Psychroserpens ponticola: one gene and its partner. The protein of the gene in region 1 interacts with the protein of each later gene in a pairwise test. Links are inferred from orthologs where the notes say so. Each region holds a gene or a part of one and is shown on either strand. Other genes may lie near its edges.

What was found.
Region 2: the proteins of rho (region 1) and nusG interact in binary tests that used the Escherichia coli proteins (3 or more experiments, as listed by UniProt). The link is inferred for Psychroserpens ponticola from one-to-one orthologs.

The regions. Positions count from the first base shown.
Region 1 is NZ_CP116221.1:653,697-661,627, reverse strand. What follows is about bases 2,260-5,255. They hold rho (transcription termination factor Rho), read left to right. Parts: upstream 2,260-2,903; coding sequence 2,904-4,607; downstream 4,608-5,255. Other genes in these bases: proS (proline--tRNA ligase), read right to left, coding at 5,246-5,255; rpsT (30S ribosomal protein S20), read right to left, coding at 4,749-5,003; MUN68_RS02840 (DUF4293 domain-containing protein), read right to left, coding at 2,270-2,680. Outside these bases: MUN68_RS02855 (ABC transporter ATP-binding protein), read right to left, coding at 1-865; tRNA pseudouridine(38-40) synthase TruA, read right to left, coding at 866-1,606; MUN68_RS02845 (metallophosphoesterase family protein), read left to right, coding at 1,710-2,207; more of proS, read right to left, coding at 5,256-6,724; MUN68_RS02815 (hypothetical protein), read left to right, coding at 6,824-7,699. UniProt on the Escherichia coli protein: Facilitates transcription termination by a mechanism that involves Rho binding to the nascent RNA, activation of Rho's RNA-dependent ATPase activity, and release of the mRNA from the DNA template.
Region 2 is NZ_CP116221.1:2,712,942-2,717,724, reverse strand. What follows is about bases 1,221-3,938. They hold nusG (transcription termination/antitermination protein NusG), read left to right. Parts: upstream 1,221-2,159; coding sequence 2,160-2,717; downstream 2,718-3,938. Other genes in these bases: rplA (50S ribosomal protein L1), read left to right, coding at 3,242-3,931; rplK (50S ribosomal protein L11), read left to right, coding at 2,790-3,230; secE (preprotein translocase subunit SecE), read left to right, coding at 1,941-2,132; tuf (elongation factor Tu), read left to right, coding at 1,221-1,788. Outside these bases: more of tuf, read left to right, coding at 601-1,220; rplJ (50S ribosomal protein L10), read left to right, coding at 3,952-4,473; rplL (50S ribosomal protein L7/L12), read left to right, coding at 4,534-4,783. UniProt on the Escherichia coli protein: Part of the processive rRNA transcription and antitermination complex (rrnTAC). The complex forms an RNA-chaperone ring around the RNA exit tunnel of RNA polymerase (RNAP).

The DNA of each region.
Region 1 (7,931 bases):
AAGCTGTTAGGTCACCAATTGACGCTGTTGTATTAAAAACAGCCATATATCCACCAACCCAAATGATAGCACCTAAGGTTATAGAAGATAATAAATCAGCAATTGGAAAAAACACTGAATTATACCACACTGTTTTTAACCAACCTTTCTTATGACGTTCGTTTATTTCTTTAAACTTTTTGTATTCAGTTTCTTCACGCGTAAATAACTGAAGGATTTTCATTCCCGTAACACGCTCTTGCACAAATGAATTTAAATTAGATACTTCTGTACGCACTTCTTCAAAAGCACGTTTCATATATCTCTGAAAAATTTTCGTTGCAAATAAGACAATTGGCATGGTTACAAAAGCAATTAAACTTAATTTCCAATTTAAATAGAACATTCCTCCAGCTACGACCAACATCTTAAGCAAGTCACTAAATATCATGAATAAACCTTGTCCAAAAATATCTGCGATACGTTCCATATCTGTGACTGTTCTGGTAATAAGCACACCAACTGAAGATTTATCATAATACTTCATTCTAAATCCAAGAACATGTTCATAAAGTTTTATTCTAATATCTTTCACTACTGACTGCCCTAACCAACTTGCATAATAAATAAATAATAATTGACTAGTTACCTCTAGAACAAGCAAAACTAGCATAGCAATAATATAAAAGAGAAAACCTTCGTATTCCTTTAATATGACATGATCATCAATAGCTTTTTGTAGCACTAAAGGTCTTAAAACTCCAAAAACAGCAAGACCAACGACACAAACTAAAGATATAAAAAACACCAACTTGTATGGCTTTATATATTGTAATAATCGCTTGAATAGCGATACATCAAAAACTTTTTTATTATCGTCTGCCATCTAACTATATATCGTATTTGGGTATTCAATTTTTGTCAAATATAAGCCATGTGCTGGAACTGAAAAACCAGCTTCTCCTCTATCTTTTGATTTAATAATATTATGCAATTCAGCTGCATTCATCTTTCCTAAACCAATATTTATCATGGTGCCAACAATTGCTCGAACCATATTTCTTAAAAATCGGTCAGCCTTTATTGTAAAAAGAACCTGATCATTTTCACATTGCCAATGCGCAGACATTATATTACAATTATACGTTTTTACATCTGTATGCACTTTAGAAAAACATTGAAAATCTTCATACTTCAATAGAATATCACAAGCTTCATTCATCGAAGCTAAATTTAATTGATTTTGAAGTGCATACACAAAATCAAAATTAAACACATTTTTTTTTTGCGAAATCTTATAGATATAAGTTCTACTTAACGCATCAAAACGTGTATGTGCTTCATCGTGAGCTTGAATGATATTGTGAATTGCGATATCATTTGGCAAAATAGAATTCAATTTAAAAACCAAATTATCTTCAATTAATTTATTCAAATCAAAATGGGCAAACATTTGCGAGGCATGCACACCAGCATCAGTTCTACCAGCTCCCATTACAGAAATATTAGATCGTAACACTTTAGAAAGCGCATTTTCTAAGACTTCTTGAACAGTTATAGCATTAGGTTGAATTTGCCATCCATGATATGCTTTTCCATTATATGATAATTCGATAAAATATCTCAAGTAAACCTGTATTTTTGTAAAAGCACAAAGATAAATAGTTTTAACTGTATTCATCTTAGATTAACATAATTAAAAGATTTCTGCATTTTAGCGGAAGACATTTATGACCAAAATCCTTTTACTTTCTGACACACATAGTTACATCGACGATGATATATTAAAATACGTCAAACAAGCTGATGAAGTTTGGCATGCTGGAGATATTGGTGATTTAAAAGTGTGTGATACTATTAAAAAACTAAAACCCTTACGTGCTGTCTACGGAAATATTGATGACGCAAAAGCTAGACTTGAATTCCCTGAAAACAATCGGTTTATGTGTGAGGGTGTAGATGTTTGGATGACTCATATTGGTGGTTATCCTCCAAAATACAATTTGAGAACTAGAGATCTTATTAAAGAAAATCCTCCACGAATTTTTATCAGTGGACATTCACACATATTAAAAGTGATGCCTGACAAACGTTATAATTTAATTCATATGAATCCTGGAGCAGTAGGCAAACATGGTTTTCATAAAGTAAGAACTATGCTAAGATTTACAATAGACAGGAACTCTATTGATAACTTAGAAGTTATTGAATTTCCTAAACGTTATTAAACTAAAAAAACCCAAGATCTTCACCTTGGGTTTACGCACTAAAATAATTAAGATAATAGGGTTTATCGCAATCTATCTACAGATTTCACGAGGTCTTCATCCTTTTTTATGGCTTTATTGGCCAAAACCAACAACACGATAGATAAAATAGGTATGAATATCCCAACACCTTTCTCTGAGATGTTACTCTCTCCAGGTGGCATTAATAATTGATACACAAAAAATCCTAATAAAATAAAGTTTAATATTATATTGAGTCGTCCCAAAACAAATTGAAACTTTCTATTTTTAAAACTAAAAATCGAAATTAAAGATAATAAAGCAGATCCTAAAAACAAACCTAAATACAAATATTCATCTTTTACATATACAGAAACATCTTGGCTATTAGTCCATAGATGCAATATAAATATTAAACCAGCTGATACAGCGGCAGATAATAATAGGTATACAGTTTGTATGCGTTGAATCATTCTTTTTTATTAATGAGGCACAAAATTAATAGTTTCTTTTTAAAAGATGTATTAAATTATTAAAAATAAAATTGTATTATTGCATATATAATTTGTTACCAACAGTGTAACAGTTTATTAAATCTTCAGATTTTTTTCAAATTTTTCCCAATAAACACATTTTTTTTTAGAAAAGTAAGGATTAAATCAATTTCAGTTTATAAAACTTAATTATTAAACATACATGTTCGAAATTTCCGAATTAAAAGCAAAAAAGCTTCCTGAACTTCAGGAAATAGCTCAAAAATTAAATGTTCCAAAATACCGCAGTTTAAAAAAATTAGACCTTGTTTATCAAATTCTTGATTTTCAAGCGGCTAATCCTGATGTGGTTAAAAAAGAAGTCATAAAAGATACTCCAAAAGCGGAACCAAAAAAACCTACACAACAAAATAAACCTGCTCAGGAAAGAAAACCTAGACAACGTGTTCAGAAAAAACCTGAACAAAATACGTCTCAACAAAAAATGGAATTAGATGTTAAAAAAGATGCTAAACCATCTAATACTGATTCCAATACTGAAAAAGAGAATAAAAATACTCAAAAGAACAATCAGAGTAACGATAATCGCTCTAAAAGCAGTAATGATAATAAGCCGAATCCGCGTCAAAAGGATGGCAATAAGCCGAATCCGCGTCAAAAGGATGACAGCAAACCAAATCCTCGCCAAAAAGACGGCAATAGACCAAATCCACGTCAAAAGGATGGTAATGTTCATAAAAATAACGGAAACAAAGACAACCGTAATCGATACAGAGAACCAGATTTTGAATTTGATGCTATTATAGAAAGTGAAGGTGTCCTAGACATCATGCAAGATGGGTATGGATTTTTACGTTCATCAGATTACAATTATTTATCATCACCAGATGACATTTATGTATCACAATCACAAATTCGCTTGTTTGGTTTAAAAACTGGTGATACAGTTTTAGGCCATGTTAGACCTCCGAAAGAAGGTGAAAAATATTTCCCATTAATAAAGGTGAGTAAAATAAACGGACAAAAACCTGAAGTTGTTAGAGATCGAGTAGCTTTTGAACACTTGACTCCATTATTTCCTCAGGAAAAGTTTAATATTGCTGAAAAGCAAAGCACGATTTCAACCAGAATAATGGATTTATTCTCACCAATTGGAAAAGGACAACGTGGTATGATTGTATCACAACCCAAAACTGGTAAAACAATGCTTCTAAAAGATGTTGCAAATGCAATTGCTGCTAATCATCCTGAAGTTTATCAAATGATCTTATTAATTGATGAACGTCCTGAAGAGGTAACAGATATGCAACGTAATGTTCGTGGTGAAGTTATTGCATCAACTTTCGACAAAGAAGCACATGAACACGTTAAAATTGCAAATATTGTATTAGAAAAAGCAAAACGTTTAGTAGAATGTGGTCATGATGTTGTCATCTTATTAGATTCTATTACACGTTTAGCAAGAGCATACAACACTGTTCAACCAGCTTCTGGGAAAATCTTAAGTGGTGGTGTAGATGCAAATGCATTACATAAACCTAAACGTTTCTTTGGTGCTGCACGTAATATTGAAAATGGAGGCTCATTAACTATAATAGCAACAGCCCTTACAGAAACAGGTTCTAAAATGGATGAAGTTATTTTTGAAGAATTTAAAGGAACTGGTAATATGGAATTACAATTAGATCGTAAAATATCTAACCGTAGAATCTTCCCAGCTATTGATTTAACATCTTCTAGTACAAGGCGTGACGATATCTTATTAGATCCTACTACAATACAAAGAATGTGGGTGATGCGTAAATACTTAGCAGATATGAATCCTGTAGAAGCTATGGAATTCATTAATGATCGTTTCAAACAGACTAGAAACAATGAAGAATTTTTAGTATCTATGAACGGATAAATTTTAAAACATATTAATATATTGTAAAAGCCTTGATTTAATTATCAAGGCTTTTTACTTTGCAATACGTTTTAAAGTTAAGTTTTAAAAACAAAAAAAGCTTCTCATTGGAGAAGCTTTTTCAAAATCTTAAGGAAAAACCTACTTTAATGTAGCAACATGCTTCACTAAGCTAGACTTTAAATTAGCAGCTTTGTTATTATGAATAACATTTTTCTTAGCTAATTTATCAACCATAGAAATAACAGAAGGTAAAAATGCATTAGCATCTTTAGCTTTTTCCATTTCACGTAATTTTTTGATAGCATTACGAGTCGTTTTATGCTGATATCTATTAGTTAAACGTTTTGCTTCGTTACTTCTTATTCTCTTTAAAGCTGACTTATGATTTGCCATTGTATTATTTTCTTATTAAAAATTGTAGCCCGTAGGGGAATCGAACCCCTCTTACATGGATGAAAACCATGCGTCCTAGCCGATAGACGAACGGGCCATTTGATTTAAATTCAATAGTAAATTTATAATTTATTAGACGATAAACTTACATTTCAAATGAACGTGCAATTATTCATTGCGGATGCAAAAATACAACTATTTTTAAATGTTGCAACACCTAGCTAAACTTTTTTGAAAAAAAATTAATATGCTTTAGCAAACAAGACTCTACGACTTGAAGAATCTCCAGTAAAAACGCACTTTCCCTCTTCATTTTTCGCATCAGAAGGAATACATCTTATTGTAGCTTTTGTTAATTCTTTAATCTTGAGTTCAGTTTCAGTCGTTCCATCCCAATGCGCAGATATGAAGCCAGTTTTTGTTACTAAAACCTTTTTAAAGGTTTCAAAATCATCAACTTCAGTAATATGTGCATCTCTAAAATTTAGCGCTTTAGTGAATAATTCCTCTTGAATCGTTTTTAATAAACTGTCAATTTTGGAAATTAAATCAGGCATATTAACAATTTCCTTTGTCAAAGTATCACGTCTTGCCAATTCAATAGTTCCGTTTTCTAAATCTTTAGGCCCAATAGCAATCCTCAAAGGGACACCTTGAAGCTCATGTTGAGCAAACTTTGCACCTGGTCTGTGAGTTGTTCTACTATCAAACTTGCAAGAAACACCTTTTACTTTCAAGTCTGCAATGATACTATTAGCTTTTTCTGTAATAATTTCTAATTGCTCGTTAGTCTTATAAATTGGAACAATAACCACTTGTGAAGGCGCTAAATTTGGTGGCAAAACCAAACCTTTATCATCACTATGCGTCATTATTAAAGCTCCCATTAAACGTGTTGAAACTCCCCAAGATGTAGCCCAAACATAATCAAGTTTTCCTTCATTATTAGTGAATTTAACATCAAAAGCCTTTGCAAAATTTTGACCTAAAAAATGTGATGTACCTGCTTGAAGCGCCTTACCATCTTGCATTAAAGCTTCAATACAATACGTTTCTAAAGCACCTGCAAAACGCTCACTTTCCGTTTTCACGCCTTTAATAACTGGAATAGCCATAAAATTTTCTGCAAAATCCGCATAAACGTTATTCATCAATTCTGCTTCTACAAGAGCTTCCTTTTTAGTTGCATGCGCTGTATGACCTTCTTGCCATAAAAATTCAGCAGTACGCAAAAACAAACGTGTTCTCATTTCCCATCTGACAACATTTGCCCATTGGTTTATTAGAATAGGCAAATCCCTATAACTTTGAATCCAACCTTTATAAGTATTCCATATAATTGCTTCACTTGTAGGTCTAACAACTAACTCTTCTTCTAATTTAGCTTCCGGATCTACGCGCAATTTTCCCTCATTATCAGGGTCATTTTGTAATCTATAATGTGTAACCACTGCACATTCTTTAGCAAAACCTTCAGCATTTTTCTCTTCAGCTTCAAATAAACTTTTAGGAACAAAAAGAGGAAAATACGCATTTTGATGCCCCGTTTCTTTAAACATTCGATCAAGCTCAGCTTGCATTTTTTCCCATATAGCATAGCCATAAGGCTTGATAACCATACAACCTCGTACGGCAGAGTTCTCTGCTAAATCGGCCTTTACAACCAATTCATTATACCATTTTGAATAGTCTTCTGCTCTACTTGTAAGATTTTTACTCATTTTTATTTTTTTGGCACAAAAATTGTGATTTTTAAATCAGAAATTAGTTTAACAAAACTAATTAATTTTTATAATGTTTAATAATAAAAAGCAAAGGATATGGAATTAAAAAACTACTTAAAAACAAAACCTCAATTTTTTATTGTACTTGGCCTAAGCCTTATTTTAGCATCATGCAGTTCCACAAGAGATTTCAACTCAAACTATGTAATAACTGATAATGAACTAGGGAATGATTATAAAAACTACTTTAATGATAAAGCAAAGGACTATGAGACCTCATTTAATTATGATGAATTATATTTTACAGACTTAAATACCTACACTGCAAAATACTTTAGCAGAACCACCCTTTTTGGACAGTATCAATACACAGGCCGTGGGAATAGATTTAACAATGTTACCATTGATAATATTGGTTTAAACATCTATTCAGATTTTGCAATAAATAATCTTGGAAGAACCAATTGGTCTTGGACTTCAAAGCAACTTCAATCTTGGGGTTGGATTAACAAAGGCTGGAACACTCCTTGGAATCAAAAAAACTGGAGATCTGTCAGCAATTCATGGAATGGTCCAATATGGAATTATTGGGGTTGGGATGGAGAACCTGAAAATAGTTTATATGATTATAGAGGTGAAAATTCTTGGAGAAATACGATGATATTTTTAAACCCTATAAGGAAGAAAAGACATTCTGCATATCAACAAGTAGTTCTTAATAGAATAAAAACTAGTCCAAAATATGCTTCAATTACCAAGCGTGCAACTAGTGATTTACCAAGATCTAGACCTAGATCAAAAGCAGTTAAAACAAGTAATCTTTCTTTATTATCAAAATCCTATATTAGTAGCAACAATTCTTCAACGCAATCAAATTCAAGAAGCAATTCAACATCTACTGTAAAAAGATCTAGTACTAATAGTTCTAGCTCAGGTTCTAATTCATTGGTTCGCAAAAGCACAAAAAATTAATAACTGTAAATTATCTTAACATTTACAAACAATAAAGCCTAGATATACAAAATGTATCTAGGCTTTATTAATTTAGAATCCTTTCAAGTCACTAATAACTCGATCAGAATACAATGTTTTGCTATCTATTTTAGTTGTAATGAATATATTTATAAGATTTTCAGCTAAATAGATAGTTTTGGCACAAATATTGTGATTATGTTAAATAAAAAAATAGTTCAACAAAACTAAC
Region 2 (4,783 bases), 2.1 Mb from region 1 along the record:
TCTTTACATTTGCAGTCCGTTAGAAATAGCGGGCTTTTTTTATAGCCAAAAAGTTATTTAAAAGCCGATGTAGCTCAGCTGGCTAGAGCAGCTGATTTGTAATCAGCAGGTCGTGGGTTCGAGTCCCTCCATCGGCTCTAAAAAGTCTAAAATAGCAGCGGTTAATTTTAGCAAAAGTTCTTTAAAATTGGGGAGATACTCAAGCGGCCAACGAGGGCAGACTGTAAATCTGCTGACTACGTCTTCGCAGGTTCGAATCCTGCTCTCCCCACAAATATTGAAACCTTCAACTTGTAAGATAGTTGTAAATAATGCGAGAGTAGCTCAGTTGGTAGAGCGTCAGCCTTCCAAGCTGAATGTCGCCGGTTCGAACCCGGTCTCTCGCTCTAAGTCAAACTAGATTTAGCTTGGCTTTATCTTGAGTGAGCGTTTTTGGTTTGATGTAATGTCAATCAACACAACCTTAAAGCCGGTGTAGCTCAGGGGTAGAGCGTTTCCTTGGTAAGGAAGAGGTCACGAGTTCAAATCTCGTCATTGGCTCTTTTTTTTGTATAGAATTAAATTGAACACTAATATAAATTAAGATTAAATAAATTAAACATGGCAAAGGCAACTTTCGATCGTTCAAAACCACACCTTAACATTGGTACTATTGGACACGTAGATCACGGTAAAACAACTTTAACTGCTGCTATTACTAAAGTATTAGCTGATGCAGGTTTATCAAATGCATTATCATTTGATCAAATTGATAATGCTCCAGAGGAGAAAGAAAGAGGTATTACAATTAATACATCACACGTTGAATATGCAACAGCAAATCGTCATTACGCTCACGTTGACTGTCCAGGTCACGCCGATTACGTAAAGAACATGGTTACTGGTGCTGCTCAAATGGATGGTGCAATATTAGTTGTAGCTGCTACAGATGGTCCAATGCCTCAAACTCGTGAGCATATCCTTTTAGGACGTCAAGTAGGTATTCCTCGTATCGTTGTATTCATGAATAAAGTGGATATGGTTGATGATGATGAGTTATTAGAATTAGTAGAAATGGAAATTAGAGATTTGTTATCATTCTATGAGTATGATGGTGATAATGGCCCTGTAATTGCTGGTTCAGCTTTAGGAGCACTAAACGGTGAGCAAAAATGGGTTGATACAGTAATGGAATTAATGGAAGCTGTTGATGCTTGGATAGAAGAGCCAGTGCGTGATATGGATAAGCCATTCTTAATGCCAATAGAAGATGTATTCTCTATTACTGGTCGTGGAACTGTTGCTACAGGTCGTATCGAAACAGGAGTTGCTAATACAGGTGATCCAGTTGAGATTATTGGTATGGGTGCAGAGAAATTAAACTCTACTATTACTGGTATTGAAATGTTCCGTCAAATCCTTGATAGAGGAGAGGCTGGAGATAATGCTGGTATTTTATTAAGAGGTATTGAGAAATCTCAAATATCTAGAGGTATGGTAATTACTAAACCTGGTTCAGTGACACCACACTCTAAATTTAAAGCTGAGGTTTATATTTTGAAAAAAGAAGAAGGTGGACGTCACACTCCATTTCATAATAACTATCGTCCACAGTTTTACGTGCGTACAACTGATGTAACTGGTAACATTGCACTTCCTGATGGAGTTGAAATGGTAATGCCTGGAGATAACCTTACTATTACTGTTGAGTTAATTCAACCAATTGCAATGAACGTAGGTTTACGTTTCGCAATTCGTGAGGGAGGTAGAACAGTTGGTGCAGGACAGGTTACTGAGATTTTAGACTAAAATATTTATCATAATAAATATGAGTTAAGGTGTTCGTCAAAGGCGAACGCCTTGATTTATATTTACGGGTTTAGCTCAGTTGGTAGAGCACTGGTCTCCAAAACCAGGTGTCGGGAGTTCGAGTCTCTCAACCCGTGCAAATAGAAAATCAAATGGCAGGAATAATAAATTATATTAAAGAATCTTTTGAAGAATTAAAAAACAATGTGACTTGGACACCTTGGTCTGAAGCGCAAAGTTTAACTATTTTAGTTGCTGTGTTTTCAATAATTTTTTCATTAGCTATTTGGGGAGTTGATACTGTTTTCAGTAAAGTTATCAAGGCTTATTTTGAGTTGATATAACTAAACTAACTATAAAAGCAAAGAATAATGTCTGAGACAAGTGTAAATAAAAAATGGTACGTAGTTAGAGCTGTAAGTGGTCAAGAGAATAAGATTAAGGCTTATATAGAAAATGAAATTTCTAGATTAGGTTTAGAAGATTTTGTTGATCAAGTTTTAGTGCCTACTGAAAAAGTAATTCAAATCCGTAATGGAAAAAAAATAAACAAGGAAAAAGTTTACTTTCCAGGTTATATAATGATTCAGGCAAATTTAAGTGGAGAAATTCCTCATATCATTAAATCTATAACTAACGTTATTGGGTTTTTGGGAGAAACTAAAGGAGGAGATCCTGTTCCATTAAGACAGTCCGAAGTTAATAGAATGTTAGGTAAAGTTGATGAATTAACTGTAGATGCTGACGTAAATGTTGCAATTCCTTTTACTAGAGGGGAAACTGTTAAAGTTATAGATGGTCCATTCAATGGATTTGATGGTACTATCGAAAAGATAAATGAAGAAAAGCGTAAACTTGAAGTGATGGTTAAAATTTTCGGAAGAAAAACACCATTAGAATTAAGTTATATGCAAGTTGAAAAAGTATAATAATTGTTACAATATAGATAGCATGTCTTTTAGCTTCCAAAATGAAAGAGGTGCAAAACTAAAATAAGTAAAATGGCAAAAGAATTAGGTAAAGTAGTTAAATTACAAGTTCGGGGAGGTGCAGCGAATCCGTCGCCACCGGTTGGACCCGCTTTAGGTGCTGCTGGAGTTAATATCATGGAATTTTGTAAGCAATTCAACGCTAGAACTCAGGACAAACCTGGTAAAGTTCTTCCAGTTGTTATTTCTGTTTATAAAGATAAGTCTTTTGATTTCGTGATCAAAACACCTCCTGCGGCAGTGCAATTATTAGAAGCGGCCAAAGTAAAAAAAGGATCTGGAGAACCGAACAGAAAGAAAGTAGCAAAAGTTACTTGGGATCAAGTTAAAGCAATCGCAGAAGATAAGATGGTAGATTTAAATGCCTTTAAAATCGAATCTGCTATGAAAATGGTTGCTGGTACTGCAAGATCAATGGGAATCACAGTTAAAGGTGGTGAAGCACCTAACTAAAAATTTTTGAAATGGCAAGAATAACAAAAAATAGAAAAGAATCTGAATCTAAAGTAGATAAGAATAAATTATATTCTATCGAAGAAGCTTCGGCATTATTAAAGGAAATCACTTATACAAAATTTGATGCTTCAGTTGATTTAGCAATTAGATTAGGTGTAGATCCTCGTAAAGCAAACCAAATGGTGAGAGGTGTCGTATCTCTTCCACATGGAACAGGTAAAGACATGAAAGTTTTAGCATTAGTAACTCCTGATAAAGAGGAAGAAGCTAAAGCTGCTGGAGCTGACTATGTAGGACTTGATGAATACCTGGAAAAAATTAAAGGTGGTTGGACAGATGTTGACGTTATCGTTACTATGCCAGCTATCATGGGTAAATTAGGTCCTTTAGGTAGAGTATTAGGTCCAAGAGGTTTAATGCCAAATCCAAAAACAGGAACAGTTACTATGGATGTTGCTAAAGCAGTGGCTGAAGTAAAAGCTGGTAAAATAGATTTTAAAGTTGATAAAACAGGAATTGTACACGCTCCTATAGGTAAAGCATCTTTTAGTGCTGATAAATTACAGGACAATGCAATGGAATTGTTAACCACTTTAAATAAGTTGAAACCTACCTCGTCGAAAGGTGTATACATGAAGAGTATCTTTATGTCTAGTACAATGAGTCCGAGTATTGCAATTGATGTTAAATTCGCATAAGTAGTTAAATCTTTATTATTATGACAAGAGAAGAAAAATCACAAGTAATTGAAGAGTTAACTGCTCAATTAGCAGATAATGCAAATATATATCTAGCTGATATATCAGGATTAAATGCAGGTAACACTTCAGATCTACGTCGTGCTTGTTTTAAAGCAAACGTACAATTAAGCGTAGTAAAAAACACATTATTAACTAAAGCTATGGAAGCTTCTGAAAGAGATTTTGGAGAACTTCCAACAGTTTTAAAAGGTAATACCTCAGTAATGTACTCTGAAACTGGAAACGCTCCAGCCAAAGTAATTAAAAATTTCCGTAAAAAATCTGAAAAGCCTTTGCTTAAAGGAGCTTTTATTGAAGAAGCAGTTTACCTTGGAGATGATCAATTAGACATGTTAGTAGATATCAAGTCTAAAGAAGAATTGATTGGAGAGATTGTTGGATTATTACAATCACCAGCTAAAAATGTTATTTCAGCACTTAAATCAGGTGGTGGAACAATCGCAGGTATTATTAAAACATTATCCGAAAAAGAAGGATAATCAACTAAGTACGCACTTAAACAAATTATATTTTATTAAAATTATTAAAAACGGTAGAAAATGGCAGATTTAAAAGATTTCGCAGAACAATTAGTTAATTTAACAGTAAAAGAAGTTAATGAATTAGCTACAATATTAAAAGACGAATATGGTATCGAACCAGCAGCAGCAGCAGTAGCAGTAGCAGCAGGTGGAGGAGCAGGTGCAGAAGCAGCTGAAGAAAAATCAGAATTCGACGTAATCCTTAAAGCAGCAGGTGGTTCTAAATTAGCTGTTGTGAAATTAGTTAAAGAATTAACTGGTTTAGGAT